4 regions of the Enterobacter sp. UPMP2061 genome follow, and region 4 is predicted to be linked to each of the others. Evidence: predicted binding sites of a transcription regulator. Region 4 holds the regulator's gene; each other region holds the start of a gene.
The links. Region 4 encodes sigma-54, which starts transcription at its own class of promoters, with help from an activator protein. Its sites were predicted from a motif close to GTTGGCACANNTTTCGCTNT; they were not measured.

Region 1 (3,600 bases), on a different contig from region 4:
CCAACGTCGGTATTGATGGTCAGCTCGCGCTTGCGTTTGCTGGTGCGAGCGATGTCGCGGATGTTGACCAGGACCAGCGCCCGGGTCGGGCAGGTCCGCACGCAGGCCGGACCCTGCTCATCGAAGCTGCACAGATCGCACTTCACCGCAACGGCGCGAATGCCCGGCACCCAGTCCAGCAGCGTACTCACGCGTGCCGGAGCCGGTGGCGCAGGCGGCGCTTTCGCAGTATTAGCATTCGCCGGAATATGCAGCGGGCGGCTGCCTGAAAACTCAATGGCGCCGAACGGACAGGCGATGCCGCACAGCTTGCAGCTCACGCACAGGCTTTCGTTCAGCTGTACCGCGCCGTCAACGCGGGTGATGGCATTGACAGGACAGACGCCCGCGCACGGAGCGTCTTCACAGTGGTGACAGAGCTGCGGGGCAGACTCTTTCTCATTACGCATGACGCGCAGGCGCGGCATGGACTGTAGCCCGTGCAGGCGGTGCGTTTCCGAGCACGCCGCCTCACAGGTCCGACAGCCAATACAGACCGTCGAGTCAGCAATTACAAAACGGTTCACCGGGTCATCCTCTGGTGATAGTCATTTTTGACGAAAAAAACTGTCTTATCGACACTTCTCGACACTCGCTTTTCAGGCCACGTTCGCGGAGGATTTTCCGTCGATCAGCTGTTTCAGGTTGACTGGCCGATCGTGCTCAACGGCGGCGTAGAGGCCGTTATAAACCGGCGCGATTTTCTCCAGATAGTGCTCCAGCACCTGCTGGCGATCGCGGTTGCTGACATGACCGTCCACCATGCCGTCCGCCATCAGCTGCGCCCGGGCGATGCAGTGCCTGTCGCCCTCTTTCGTCTCGACGTAGTACTCAATCGTGTGGCTGTTGAAGGTCTCCGCCAGGGTGACGTAAATCGTAAAGTGACCGAACAGGACAAAACGCATATCCCCCTGCGCCGCACAGCTCATGGCGTGATGCAGATGGGCCTTCGACAGCGTAATCCCCTGGATCAGTGAATTGCAGTACAGGTGCCATTGCTCCTGGAGCTGCTGATGACGTTGCGCGATGTAATCCGCTTTTTCGCTAATTTCCCAAATAGTCATAAAAGGTATCCGGTTAATGGAGTTAGCGGCTGTTAAGCAGATTTCGTGCCAGTTTTTAATTTATTGATTTAAATGGATTTTAAAGAGAAGCGCACTGTCATCGCCGCGGTGTCGACGTGTCATTTCGACAGCGTTGACATCGTCACGCCATAACGCAAATCAAGCTGGCACCGTTATTGCATTGAAGGGGCAATTCATTAAGGAGGCGTCATGCACGAAATTACCCTCTGCCAGCGGGCACTGGAACTTATCGAACAGCAGGCAGTGCAAAACCACGCGAAACGCGTCACCGGCGTCTGGCTGAAGGTCGGGGCGTTTTCCTGCGTCGAGACCAGCGCCCTCACCTTCTGTTTTGAGCTGGTATGCCGCGGCACGCTGGCGGAAGGCTGCGAGCTGCATATTGAAGAGCAGCAGGCAGAGTGCTGGTGCGAGCAGTGTCAGGAGTACGTCACGCTGCTGTCATCGAAGGTGCAGCGCTGTCCGCAGTGCCAGAGCAGCGGGCTGCGCATCGTGGCGGATGACGGTATGCAGATCCAACGCCTCGAAATCGAGAAGGAGTAATGTATGTGTAGTACCTGCGGTTGCGCTGAAGGCAACCTGTATATAGAAGGGGATGAACACCGTCCCCACTCCGCGTTTCGCTCCGCGCCCTTTTCCCCTGCCCCGCGTCCCGCGGCGGCACTGACCGGCATCACCTTTGCCCCGCAGCGTTCCGACGCGGGCGACCTCCATTACGGCCATGGCGAAGCGGGTACGCACGCGCCGGGCATCAGCCAGCGCCAGATGCTGGAGGTGGAGATCAACGTGCTGGACAAGAATAACCAGCTCGCCGCCCGCAATCGCGCCCGCTTTGCCGCGCGCGAACAGCTGGTGCTGAACCTGGTCTCCAGCCCCGGCTCCGGTAAAACCACGCTGCTGACCGAAACCCTTAAACGTCTGAACGAACACGTCTCCTGCGCCGTAATCGAAGGCGACCAGCAAACGGTAAACGACGCCGCGCGCATCCGCGAAACCGGTACGCCTGCGATTCAGGTCAACACCGGGAAAGGGTGCCACCTGGACGCGCAGATGATTGCCGACGCCGCCCCGCGCCTGCCGCTGGCGGATAACGGTATCCTGTTTATTGAAAACGTCGGCAACCTGGTCTGTCCGGCAAGCTTCGACCTCGGCGAGCGGCATAAAGTGGCGGTGCTCTCCGTGACCGAAGGGGAAGACAAGCCGCTTAAATATCCGCATATGTTTGCCGCCGCCTCCCTCATGCTGCTGAACAAGGTCGACCTGCTGCCGTACCTGAATTTCGACGTGGATAAGTGCCTGGCTTACGCCCGGGAAGTGAACCCGGACATTGAGATCCTGCTGGTTTCCGCCACGCGCGGCGACGGGATGGACGCCTGGCTGAACTGGCTGGAGAACGAACGATGTGCATAGGCGTCCCCGGACAAATTCATTCCCTCGACGGCAATCAGGCCAAAGTGGAGGTCTGCGGCATCCTGCGCGATGTCGACCTGACGCTGGTAGGCAGCCACGATGAGACCGGCGCATCGCGTCTCGGCCAGTGGGTGCTGGTCCACGTGGGTTTTGCCATGAGCGTGATTAATGAGGAAGAAGCCCGCGACACGCTGGACGCGCTACAGAATATGTTCGATGTCGAGCCGGACGTGGGCGCCCTGTTGTATGGGGAGGAACGTTAACACATGCGTTACGTTGATGAATATCGCGCGCCTGAGCAGGTGTTGCAGCTTATCGATCGCCTGAAGACCCGCGCCTCGCTGCTGGACTACACGAAAGAAAAACCGCTGCGGATCATGGAGGTGTGCGGCGGACACACCCACGCCATCTTTAAATTTGGCCTCGACCAGCTGCTGCCGGAGAACATCGAGTTTATCCACGGCCCCGGCTGCCCGGTGTGCGTGCTGCCGATGGGGCGCATCGACAGCTGTATCGACATCGCCAGCCGCCCCGGTGTGATTTTTTGCACCTTTGGCGACGCCATGCGTGTACCGGGAAAAAATGGCTCGCTGCTCCAGGCGAAGGCGCGCGGCGCAGACGTGCGGATCGTCTACTCACCGATGGATGCCCTGACGCTGGCGATGGCTAATCCTGAGCGTAAGGTCGTCTTTTTCGGGCTGGGTTTTGAAACCACCATGCCCGCCACCGCCATTACCCTCCAGCAGGCTAAAGCCCGCAACGTCACAAACTTTTACTTTTTCTGCCAGCACATCACGCTTATTCCCACGCTGCGCAGCCTGCTTGAAGCGCCGGATAACGGTATCGACGCGTTTCTGGCGCCGGGCCACGTCAGCATGGTGATCGGCACAGAAGCCTACGGTTTTATCGCTGAACAGTACAATCGTCCGTTAGTGGTGGCTGGTTTCGAGCCACTTGATCTACTGCAAGGCGTGACCATGCTGGTTGAGCAGAAAATAGCGGCCCTGAGTGCGGTGGAAAATCAGTATCGTCGCGTGGTGCCCGATGCAGGTAACAGACGGGCACAGCA
Region 2 (3,600 bases), on a different contig from region 4:
CGCGCATTGCACGTTTACGATCGTTCTCGGTCAGGTGACGTTTACGGATACGAATTGACTGAGGCGTCACTTCGACCAGTTCGTCATCATCGATGAATTCCAGAGCCTGCTCCAGCGTCATCTTGATCGGTGGAACCAGAACCGTTGCTTCGTCAGTACCGGACGCACGCATGTTGGTCAGTTTCTTACCGGTCAGGCAGTTTACCGTCAGGTCGTTAGAACGGCTGTGAATACCGATGATCTGGCCTTCGTAAACTTCAGCACCGTGACCCAGGAACAGCTTACCGCGATCCTGCAAACCGAACAGCGCAAACGCAACCGCTTTACCCTGACCGTTGGAGATCAGCACGCCGTTGTTACGCTGGCCCACTTCGCCCGGACGAACGTCGTCGTAGTGGCTGAAGGTGGAGTACAGCAGACCGGTACCGGAAGTCATGGTCATGAACTCAGAACGGAAGCCGATCAGGCCACGGCTTGGGATCACGTAGTCGAGACGTACGCGGCCTTTGCCATCTGGATTCATGTTTTTCAGGTCGCCTTTACGCTCACCCAGTGCCTGCATCACAGAACCCTGGTGCTGTTCTTCAACGTCCAGCGTTACGTTTTCGAATGGCTCTTGTTTACGGCCATCGATTTCGCGGAAGATAACTTTCGGACGGGAAACCGCCATCTCGAAACCTTCACGACGCATGTTCTCAATCAGAACAGACAGGTGCAGCTCACCACGACCCGAAACGCGGAATGCATCAGCGTCTTCGGTTTCTTCAACGCGCAGCGCAACGTTGTGCACCAGCTCTTTGTTCAGGCGGTCAAGGATCTGACGAGAGGTAACAAACTTACCCTCTTTACCACAGAACGGAGAGGTGTTGACGTTGAAGAACATGGATACGGTTGGTTCATCAACGGACAGGGCTGGCAGCGCTTCGACGTTCTGCGGATCGCAGATGGTGTCGGAGATGTTCAGTTCACCCAGACCGGTGATGGCGATGATGTCGCCCGCTTCAGCGATGTCGCTCTCGATACGCTCAAGACCCAGGTGAGTCAGAACTTTACCGACTTTACCGTTACGGGTTTTGCCTTCGCTATCGATGATAGTGACCTGCTGGTTAGGCTTCACTTTACCGCGCTTGATACGACCAATGCCGATTACGCCAACATAGTTGTTGTAGTCGAGCTGGGAGATCTGCATTTGCAGGGTGCCTTCCAGGTCAACGTTTGGCGCAGGAACGCGGTCAACAATCGTCTGGTACAGCGGAGTCATGTCTTCCGCCATGTCTTCGTGATCCAGACCGGCGATACCGTTCAGCGCAGACGCATAAACGATAGGGAAGTCCAGCTGTTCGTCGGTCGCGTCGAGGTTAACGAACAGGTCGAAGACCTGGTCAACAACCCAGTCAGGACGCGCGCCAGGACGGTCAACCTTGTTGATCACAACGATAGGTTTCAGGCCGTGGGCAAATGCTTTTTTGGTCACGAAGCGCGTTTGCGGCATAGGGCCATCAAATGCGTCAACCACCAGCAGCACGGAATCCACCATGGACATCACGCGCTCAACTTCACCACCGAAGTCGGCGTGCCCTGGGGTATCAACGATGTTGATACGGTAGTCATTCCATTTGATAGCGGTGTTTTTGGCGAGGATGGTAATCCCACGCTCTTTCTCCAAATCGTTGGAGTCCATCACACGCTCTTGAGTTTCGGCACGAGCATCAAACGTACCGGACTGCTGTAGCAGCTTATCAACCAGGGTAGTTTTACCATGGTCGACGTGCGCGATGATGGCGATATTACGCAATTTTTCGATCACAACTTTGCCTCAGGCATTTAGAAATAGCGCGTTATTGTACACGGATTAATCGCACTACAAAACAGGATCACAAACATCCCCCGCAAACAAGTATTGCAGAGATGCTTTGTGATCGCTTTCACGGAGCGGTAAAAGGGCACTTTAACGTAAATTGCACCAATATGGTGCTCGATGTTCACACAGAAGCACTATAATGGTGCAAAAAATCCAATGTGGTGCAGCCCTTCTGCACTATGGTGCGCATGATAACGCCTTTTTGGGGTGTTTTAAAAGTTGGCACAGATTTCGCTTTACAGAAATACAGTAAAAATATGGCAGCCCAGCCGATTTGAAGACCTCGTTACCACGACGACAATGACCAATCTGGAGAGTTAAGTATGTCCGCTGAACACGTTTTGACGATGCTGAACGAACATGAAGTGAAGTTTGTTGATCTGCGCTTCACCGATACCAAAGGTAAAGAACAGCACGTCACGATCCCTGCTCATCAGGTGAACGCCGAATTCTTTGAAGAAGGCAAAATGTTTGACGGCTCCTCCATTGGCGGCTGGAAAGGCATTAACGAATCCGACATGGTTCTGATGCCAGATGCAACCACTGCGCTCATTGACCCGTTCTACGAAGAACCTACGCTGATCATCCGCTGCGATATCCTGGAACCTGGCACGCTGCAAGGCTATGACCGTGACCCACGCTCCATCGCAAAACGCGCTGAAGAGTACCTGCGTTCTACCGGCATCGCAGACACCGTTCTGTTCGGGCCAGAGCCAGAGTTCTTCCTGTTCGACGACATCCGTTTTGGTGCTTCCATTTCTGGTTCCCACGTCGCTATCGATGACATCGAAGGCGCATGGAACTCTTCCACCAAATACGAAGGTGGTAACAAAGGTCACCGTCCGGGCGTGAAAGGCGGTTACTTCCCGGTTCCTCCGGTCGATTCTTCACAGGACATCCGTTCTACCATGTGTCTGATCATGGAAGAGATGGGCCTGGTTGTTGAAGCGCACCACCACGAAGTGGCAACGGCTGGCCAGAACGAAATCGCTACCCGCTTCAACACCATGACCAAGAAAGCGGATGAGATTCAGATCTACAAATACGTTGTGCATAACGTTGCGCACCGTTTCGGTAAAACCGCGACCTTCATGCCAAAACCCATGTTCGGCGACAACGGTTCCGGCATGCACTGCCACATGTCCCTGTCCAAGAACGGCACCAACCTGTTCTCTGGCGACAAATACGCGGGTCTGTCTGAGCAGGCGCTGCACTACATCGGCGGTGTTATCAAACACGCTAAAGCGATCAACGCCCTGGCGAACCCGACCACCAACTCCTACAAGCGTCTGGTCCCAGGCTACGAGGCACCGGTGATGCTGGCGTACTCTGCCCGTAACCGTTCTGCTTCTATCCGTATCCCGGTGGTGGCGTCTCCGAAAGCGCGTCGTATCGAAGTGCGCTTCCCGGACCCGGCGGCTAACCCATACCTGTGCTTCGCAGCACTGCTGATGGCCGGTCTGGACGGTATCAAGAACAAGATCCACCCGGGCGAAGCCATGGACAAAAACCTGTACGACCTGCCGCCAGAAGAAGCGAAAGAGATCCCACAGGTTGCCGGCTCTCTGGAAGAAGCCCTGCAAGCGCTGGACGCAGACCGTGAGTTCCTGACCGCTGGCGGCGTGTTCACCGATGAAGCGATCGACGCTTACATCGCGCTGCGTACCGAAGAAAACGACCGCGTTCGCATGACGCCGCACCCGGTTGAGTTCGAACTGTACTACAGCGTTTAATTGATT
Region 3 (3,600 bases), on a different contig from region 4:
CATCGCTGCGCCGATAACAAACACCAGCGAAATAATTCTGTCGGTGTTGATACCCAGGATGGAGGCCATCTTACGATCCTGCTGTACCGCACGGCACATGCGTCCTAAGCGGGTACGGTTGATAATCCAGGTCAGCACCAGCATGCCCGCGAACGAGGCGATGAGAATAAAGACTTTGGTATAGGTTATCTGGACAAACCCTTCGCCGAGGTGAAAACGCAGCACGCCATCCAGCATGGTCGGCACGCCCTGCTGGCGCGGGCCCTGGCTGAGCTGGACGTAGTTTTGCAGTATCAACGACATCCCGATGGCCGAAATCAGCGGTGCCAGACGCGTCGAGTTGCGTAGCGGCTTATAGGCGATGCGCTCAATCGTCCAGCCATAAACGCCGGTGACCACGATGGTGAAAACCAGCGTCCCCAGGATCAGCAGCGGAAAGGAGTGGAGTCCAAAAAACGCCAGCAGGGCCAGGCCAATGGCCGAGAGATAGGCGGAGATCATATACACTTCGCCGTGGGCGAAATTGATCATACCGATGATGCCGTACACCATGGTGTAGCCGATGGCGATAAGACCGTAGACCGAACCCAGCGTTAAGCCATTAATTAATTGTTGCAGGAAGAATGTACTCATGGTCGCGCACCTGAATAAAGGGTTACGCCGACAGTCAGACCTGCCGGCGCTGAGCAGATTCCGTCCCGTTATGGCACTTCTTTATATTTGCCTTTGTCATCCCACTTATAGACCACGTAGTCAGAGACTTTGAGGTCACCTTTGCTGTCCCAGGCTTTTTTACCCATCACCGTGTCGACAGGGTTGGCCTTCAGCCACTCGCTGGCTTTTGCGGAATCCGTCCCTTTCGTGGCCTTGAATGCCGCCGCGATAGCCTGCACAGACGCGTAGGCGTAGAGGGTGTATCCTTCAGGTTCAAATTTACCGGTGCGGAATTTCTCGATGACGGCTTTTCCGTCCGGGATCAGGCGCGGATCTTTACCGAAGGTCATGTAAATACCGTTGGTGTATTGCGCCCCACCGGCGGCGGTGACCATCTCTTCATTGACGATACAGTCTCCCGAGAAGAACTTCGCCTGCACGCCCTGTTCACGCATCTGGCGAACCAGCGGGCCCGCTTCCGGGTGACAGCCTCCGAAGAACACCACGTCCGGTTTTTGTGCGCCAATTTTGGTCACCAGCGCGTTAAAGTCTTTCTCCCCGCGGGATAACCCTTCGTACATCACCTCCTTCACGCCGCGTTTCGCCAGCGCCGCCTTAGTGGCGTCCGCCAGCCCCTGGCCGTAGGTGTCTTTATCGTGGATGATGACCACCCGTTTGGCTTTCAGCTTATCAAGAATGAAATCGCTGGCGACCTGGCCCTGCTGGTCGTCACGTCCGCACATGCGAAATATATCGCTCATGCCACGTTCGGTAATAAGCGGGTTCGTTGAGCCGGGGGTGATGGAGAGGATCCCGGCATCGCTGTAGACCTCGGAGGCGGGCATGGTCGACGAGGAGCAGAAGTGGCCGACGACCGCTTTCACCTTATCCTGATCAACTAAGCGGTTGGCAACGGCGACGGCCTGTTTGGGCTCGCAGGCGTCGTCGCCCTGAACCAGTTTGATTTTCTCACCGTTGATCCCGCCGGCGGCGTTAATGTCTTCCGCCGCCTGCGTAGCGCCATGCCAGTATTGATCGCCGTAGGTTGCGTTCGGGCCTGTGAACGGCCCGGCCACGCCGATGACGATATCGGCCTGCGCGGAAAAGGCCGTCACCAGACAACCGGCCAGCACCAGGGAGAGGGGAGTTTTGGTAAATTTCAGCGACATTATTATGTTCCTTAGCAAAGAGGTTTTTGCACCAGGTATAAACCCGAACGCCTGATGGCATCGTAAATCCAAAAACAAGAGCGAGAACAAAATGCACTTTAGAAGCAATCTCATGCTTAATACGGCGAGGATCCCACGCACCGCGAAGCGCGCAGAACATTAAGCAAAAAGGTTGCCAGAATGGTTAATCCCTTGACCGGGTCACAACACGTTGAGTATAGAGCGCCGTTTTATGCGCCTTTGCGGGATGAGATGAATTTACAGCGGAGATCACATCTCCTTAACAACAAAGCCCATAAGTTGTGCAACGGTCACGATTTGCACGTTTTTGCAGCAATAAAGACCTAAACTTCAGATAGGCACGCGCGGCGATATATGTCAGGATCGTTTTTTTTATCAGGAGTATCAGCAATGGCTGAAGGCCCATTAAATGAAAGCGAGATGGCGTGGCTGGAAGAGACATTAATCTCTTACGGTCACGACGATGCATCCGTGATTGACGTGTCCGAACTGGACGGCATGCTTACCGCAGTACTTTCCGGTCCCGTCGTGGTGGAGCCCGACACCTGGCTGGTGGCGGTCTGGGGTGGTGAGAAGTATATTCCGCGCTGGAAAAACGATCGTGAGATGAACCGTTTTATCGATCTCTGCTTTAAGCACATGAACGATATTGCCGAGCGTTTGAGCGAATACCCGGATCAGTTTGAACCGCTGTTTGGCTATAACGACGTTGACGGTCAGAGCTATACCGTGGTGGAAGAGTGGTGCTATGGCTACATGCGCGGCGTGGCGCTGACGGACTGGTCATCCCTGCCGGAAGCGCTGGAAGCGGACCTGGCGGTGATTGCCCTGCACGGGACGGAAGAGAGCAGCGAGAAGCTGGATGCGCTGACCGAAGAGGAGTACATGGCCAGCATCGAAAGCATTCAGCCTGCGGCGCTGCGTTTGTATAACTACTGGGTGGCTAACCCGCAGCAGCCGGAAGCGAAAAAGCCGATCGTTAACGGGTCGAAGGTGGGGCGTAACGACCCGTGCCCGTGCGGGAGTGGGAAGAAGTTTAAAAGCTGCTGCCTGCACTGAAAAAAGGGGCTATTCATAGCCCCTTTTTTTATCCCACTTCCGGCAGCATCCCCGCTGCAATCAGCACCTGCACCAGAATAATCACCACCCCACAACCAAACACCACGCACAGCATTGGCGTACCGCCCGCTACGCGATACCCCTGCTGCGGATGTTGCTGGCGGCTCTTCCACGCCAGCAGGGAAGGCAGCAGCAGGGCCAGTACCGATAACGCCACGCCAGCATACCCCAGCGCCATCACAAACCCGCGCGGGTAAAAGAGCGCGAAGGCCAGCGGCGGCAGGAAGGTCATCGCCCCCGTCTGTAAGCGTCCGGCAACGGTATTGCGACGCTGGAACAGATCCGCCATATAGTCAAACAGGCCAAGCGCTACGCCGAGGAAGGAGGTTGCCAGCGCCAGGTCTGCAAACAGATGTACCGCCAGCTCCACGTGTGAAGAGGCCACCACGTTACGCAGGGCAACCAGGAATCCATTCAGACCAGAATGCTCTGCCATCAGGCCGATAAAGGTATTGGAATCAATACTGCCCAGCGTCACCAGCTGCCAGAACAGGTAAGCAATCAACGGAATGGCGCTGCCGATAACAAAGACGCGGCGCAGCTTGCGAATATCACCGTTCATATAGCTCACGATGCTCGGCACGCTGCCGTGAAAACCGAAGGAGGTGAAAATAACCGGGATGGCCGAAAGCGCCAG
Region 4 (3,600 bases):
TTCCGGCAGGCTGTTCATTGCCTGCTCGAAGATTTCCGGCGATTCCGGCATGTTACGCACGTCGATACTGACGGCGGCAGAGATTTGCCTGTCCGCCAGCGTCCGCGCCAGATCGGGTAACAACACTACCGGCAGGTTATCTACACAGTAAAATCCCATGTCTTCCAGCGCGCGCAGGGCCACAGACTTCCCGGACCCCGAACGACCGCTGACGATCATCAGCACCATGTTCCGTTTCTCCTCAGGGCAGCCGTACTGAAGGCCCTTTCCCGATTATGCCTCATCCTGATTGCCTTCTGCTTCAGTGATAATTTGATAAAGCTCTTCATCACTTTGGGCTGAGCGCAGTCGACGACAAATGGTTTTATCCGCCAGACGTTTGGCAACCAGCGACAGCGTGTGCAGGTGGGTTTTGGTCTGATCGGCAGGAACCAGCAGCGCGAAAAGCAGATCCACAGGCTGGTTATCGATGGCGTCAAAAGCGATAGGCGTTTCCAGTTGCACAAACACCCCCACGGCACGCAGCGTATCTTCTTCCAGCTTGCCATGCGGGATCGCAATGCCATTGCCGATGCCGGTACTGCCCATTTTTTCACGGGTCAGAATGGCTTCAAACACGATCTGCGGCGGCAGACCCAGCTGTTTTGCGGCCAGCTCACTGATGATTTCCAGCGCACGTTTTTTGCTCTGGCAGTGAACGCCACTGCGGGTACAATCCTGGTTAAGGACATTGCTCAGTTGAAGAGCGGAATCGTTGTTTATCATAATTTCACCTAAGCGCTAACTGTACAAATGGCCTGTTGTGTTTCACAACAGGCCGTCCTGCACCCGTTAACTGCCCGGACAATTAGTGTTGTTTCAGTTTATCTTTATGTTTATTGAGCTGTCTCGCAAGCTTATCAATCAAGCCGTCGATAGCCGCGTACATGTCTTGCCCTTCCGCACTGGCATGGAGTTCCCCTCCGTTGACGTGCAGGGTCGCATCCGAGATATGCGTCACTTTCTCCACTTTCAACACAACATAGACCTGGTTGATCCTCTCGAAATACTGCTCGAGTTTCGCAAACTTAGTGTTTACAAAATCGCGTAAAGCCTCAGTAATCTCGACGTTATGTCCGGTGATATTGAGCTGCATAGTGTCTTCCTTATCGGTTGTGTCAAACCAGTTGTTTACGCTGGTTAGACGGCGGAATGGATAAAGACTCTCGATACTTCGCGACAGTACGACGTGCCACCATAATACCCTGATCGGACAGCATGGTGGTTAACTTACTGTCACTGAGTGGCTTCGCGGGGTTCTCCGCGGCGATCAACTTCTTCACCAGGGCGCGAATAGCCGTTGACGAGGCTTCGCCGCCGCCTTCGGTGTTCACGTGGCTGGAGAAGAAATACTTAAGCTCAAAAATACCGCGTGGGCTGTGCAGATACTTCTGCGTGGTCACGCGGGAAATGGTTGATTCATGCATCTCGACGGCCTGGGCGATGTCCGCCAGCACCATCGGTTTCATAAACTCTTCGCCCTGCTCAAAGAACGCCTGCTGCTGTTCGACAATACAGCGGCTGACGCGCAGCAGCGTGTCATTACGGCTCTCCAGACTCTTGATCAACCAGCGTGCTTCCTGAAGGTTGCTGCGAATGTATTGATTATCAGCATCGTTACGGGCGCTGGTGCACATGGAGGCGTATTGCTGGTTGATTTGCAGGCGAGGAATGCTGTCGGCGTTCAGTTCAACGACCCAGCGGCCATTGTGCTTTCTCACCAGCACATCAGGAATGACATATTCCGGTTCGCTGGTCTGGATCGACTGCCCCGGACGCGGATCGAGCGACTGGATCAGATTCACCGCTTCCTTCAGCACCTCTTCTTTCAGGCGTGTGACGCGCATCAGGGTGCGGAAGTCGTGATTCGCCAGCAGATCCAGATGATCGCTGATGATGAGCCGGGCTTCGTCAATCCACGGTGTCTCTTTGGCAAACTGCGAAAGCTGGATCAGAAGGCAGTCGCGCAGATCTTTCGCGGCGACGCCAATCGGGTCGAAACGCTGAACGCGTTTCAGGACGGCTTCAATCTCTTCCAGTTCAATCTCGTCATCGCCGATGCTTTCCAGAATCTCGTCCAGCGTCACGGTCAAATAGCCCGTGTCGTCAACGGCATCGACAATCGAGGTGGCAATGGCGCGATCGGTATCGGAGAAAGGGGTCAGCTCTACCTGCCACATCAGGTAGTCCTGAAGCGACTGGGTGGTTTCGCCCTGGTAGACCGGGAGTTCATCGTCCTGGTAGTCTGCACGCGTCCCGGAAGGGGTACCCGCGGTGTAGATTTCGTCCCAGCTGGCATCCAGCGGCAGTTCGTCCGGCATCTCTTTCTGTTCGAGCGCATCTACGGAGTCGAGCGTTTCTGTGTCCTGCGTCTGCTGGGCGTCTACCTCGTCATGAAGATCGGTTTGCTCCAGCAGCGGATTGCTGTCCAGCGCCTGCTGGAGCTCCTGCTGGAGTTCTAACGTGGACAGCTGCAACAGACGGATTGCCTGCTGTAGCTGCGGCGTCATGGCCAGTTGCTGGCTGAGCCGTAATTGCAAACCTTGCTTCATGTTCAGAGCGTTTTTCTCCGGTTCGGCGTGACTTAACCTCTACCCTATCAGAGTCTGAAGTCTTCCCCAAGGTACACGCGCTTAACATGCTCATCTTCGAGGATTTGCTGCGGCGTACCGTGGGCAATCAGATGGCCCTGGCTCACTATGTAGGCGCGCTCACACACGGCCAGCGTTTCACGAACGTTGTGGTCCGTGATCAGTACGCCAAGCCCGCTGTCGCGCAGGTGCTCAATGATACGTTTGATATCGATAACGGAGATGGGGTCAACGCCCGCAAACGGTTCATCCAGCAGGATGAATTTTGGGTTTGCTGCCAGCGCGCGCGCAATCTCAACGCGGCGGCGTTCACCACCGGACAGCGCCTGGCCGAGGCTGTCACGCAGATGCTCGATATGAAACTCTTCCATCAGCTCGTTCGCACGGTCAGAGCGCTGCTCGCTGGTCAGATCGTCACGGATCTGGAGCACGGCCATCAGGTTGTCGAACACGCTTAAGCGGCGGAAAATAGACGCTTCCTGCGGCAAATAGCCGATGCCACGACGCGCGCGGGCATGCAGCGGCAGCAGGCTGATATCTTCATCATCGATGATGATGTTGCCGGCGTCACGCGGGACGATGCCCACCACCATGTAGAAGGTCGTGGTTTTACCCGCCCCGTTAGGGCCAAGCAAACCCACGATTTCGCCGGAGTTGACGGTCAGACTGACATCTTCGACGACGCGGCGGCCCTTATACGCTTTCGCGAGGTTTTTTGCAGTTAAAGTTGCCATAACGAATTAGTTACTCTTTTTCTGTGCCGGAGCCTGACCGTTGTTCTTGTCCTGCAACTGCGAAGGCACAAGCACGGTCGTGACGCGTTTGCCTTTTTCGCTGGAGGCCTGCATTTTCTGCTCTTTCACCAGATAGGTGATCTTGTCGCCTTTGATATTGCTGTCCAGCTGTTCCAGGTAAGCATTACCGGTCAGGATGACCAGATCCTTCGCCAGTTCATAATGCATATGCGAGG

Region 1: a site for sigma-54 is predicted at 1,267-1,286, ahead of hypA (hydrogenase maturation nickel metallochaperone HypA). Genes of this name have one in related genera too.
Region 2: a site for sigma-54 is predicted at 2,080-2,099, ahead of glnA (glutamate--ammonia ligase). Genes of this name have one in related genera too.
Region 3: a site for sigma-54 is predicted at 1,984-2,003, ahead of ACWKXX_RS08665 (branched-chain amino acid ABC transporter substrate-binding protein). Genes of this name have one in related genera too.

What each region holds. Positions count from the first base shown of each region.
Region 1 is NZ_JBSKJP010000010.1:34,310-37,909, forward strand. It holds gene ACWKXX_RS17320 (4Fe-4S dicluster domain-containing protein) at 1-566, opposite strand, end outside; gene hycA (formate hydrogenlyase regulator HycA) at 639-1,103, opposite strand; gene hypA (hydrogenase maturation nickel metallochaperone HypA) at 1,314-1,664, shown strand; gene hypB (hydrogenase nickel incorporation protein HypB) at 1,668-2,531, shown strand; gene ACWKXX_RS17340 (HypC/HybG/HupF family hydrogenase formation chaperone) at 2,522-2,794, shown strand; gene hypD (hydrogenase formation protein HypD) at 2,798-3,600, shown strand, end outside.
Region 2 is NZ_JBSKJP010000012.1:102,416-106,015, forward strand. It holds gene typA (ribosome-dependent GTPase TypA) at 1-1,807, opposite strand, end outside; gene glnA (glutamate--ammonia ligase) at 2,185-3,594, shown strand.
Region 3 is NZ_JBSKJP010000002.1:658,090-661,689, forward strand. It holds gene ACWKXX_RS08660 (ABC transporter permease subunit) at 1-633, opposite strand, end outside; gene ACWKXX_RS08665 (branched-chain amino acid ABC transporter substrate-binding protein) at 702-1,823, opposite strand; gene ACWKXX_RS08670 (YecA/YgfB family protein) at 2,235-2,903, shown strand; gene tyrP (tyrosine transporter TyrP) at 2,932-3,600, opposite strand, start outside.
Region 4 is NZ_JBSKJP010000004.1:81,584-85,183, forward strand. It holds gene rapZ (RNase adapter RapZ) at 1-228, opposite strand, end outside; gene ptsN (PTS IIA-like nitrogen regulatory protein PtsN) at 274-765, opposite strand; gene hpf (ribosome hibernation promoting factor) at 848-1,135, opposite strand; gene rpoN (RNA polymerase factor sigma-54) at 1,158-2,591, opposite strand; gene lptB (LPS export ABC transporter ATP-binding protein) at 2,639-3,364, opposite strand; gene lptA (lipopolysaccharide ABC transporter substrate-binding protein LptA) at 3,371-3,600, opposite strand, start outside.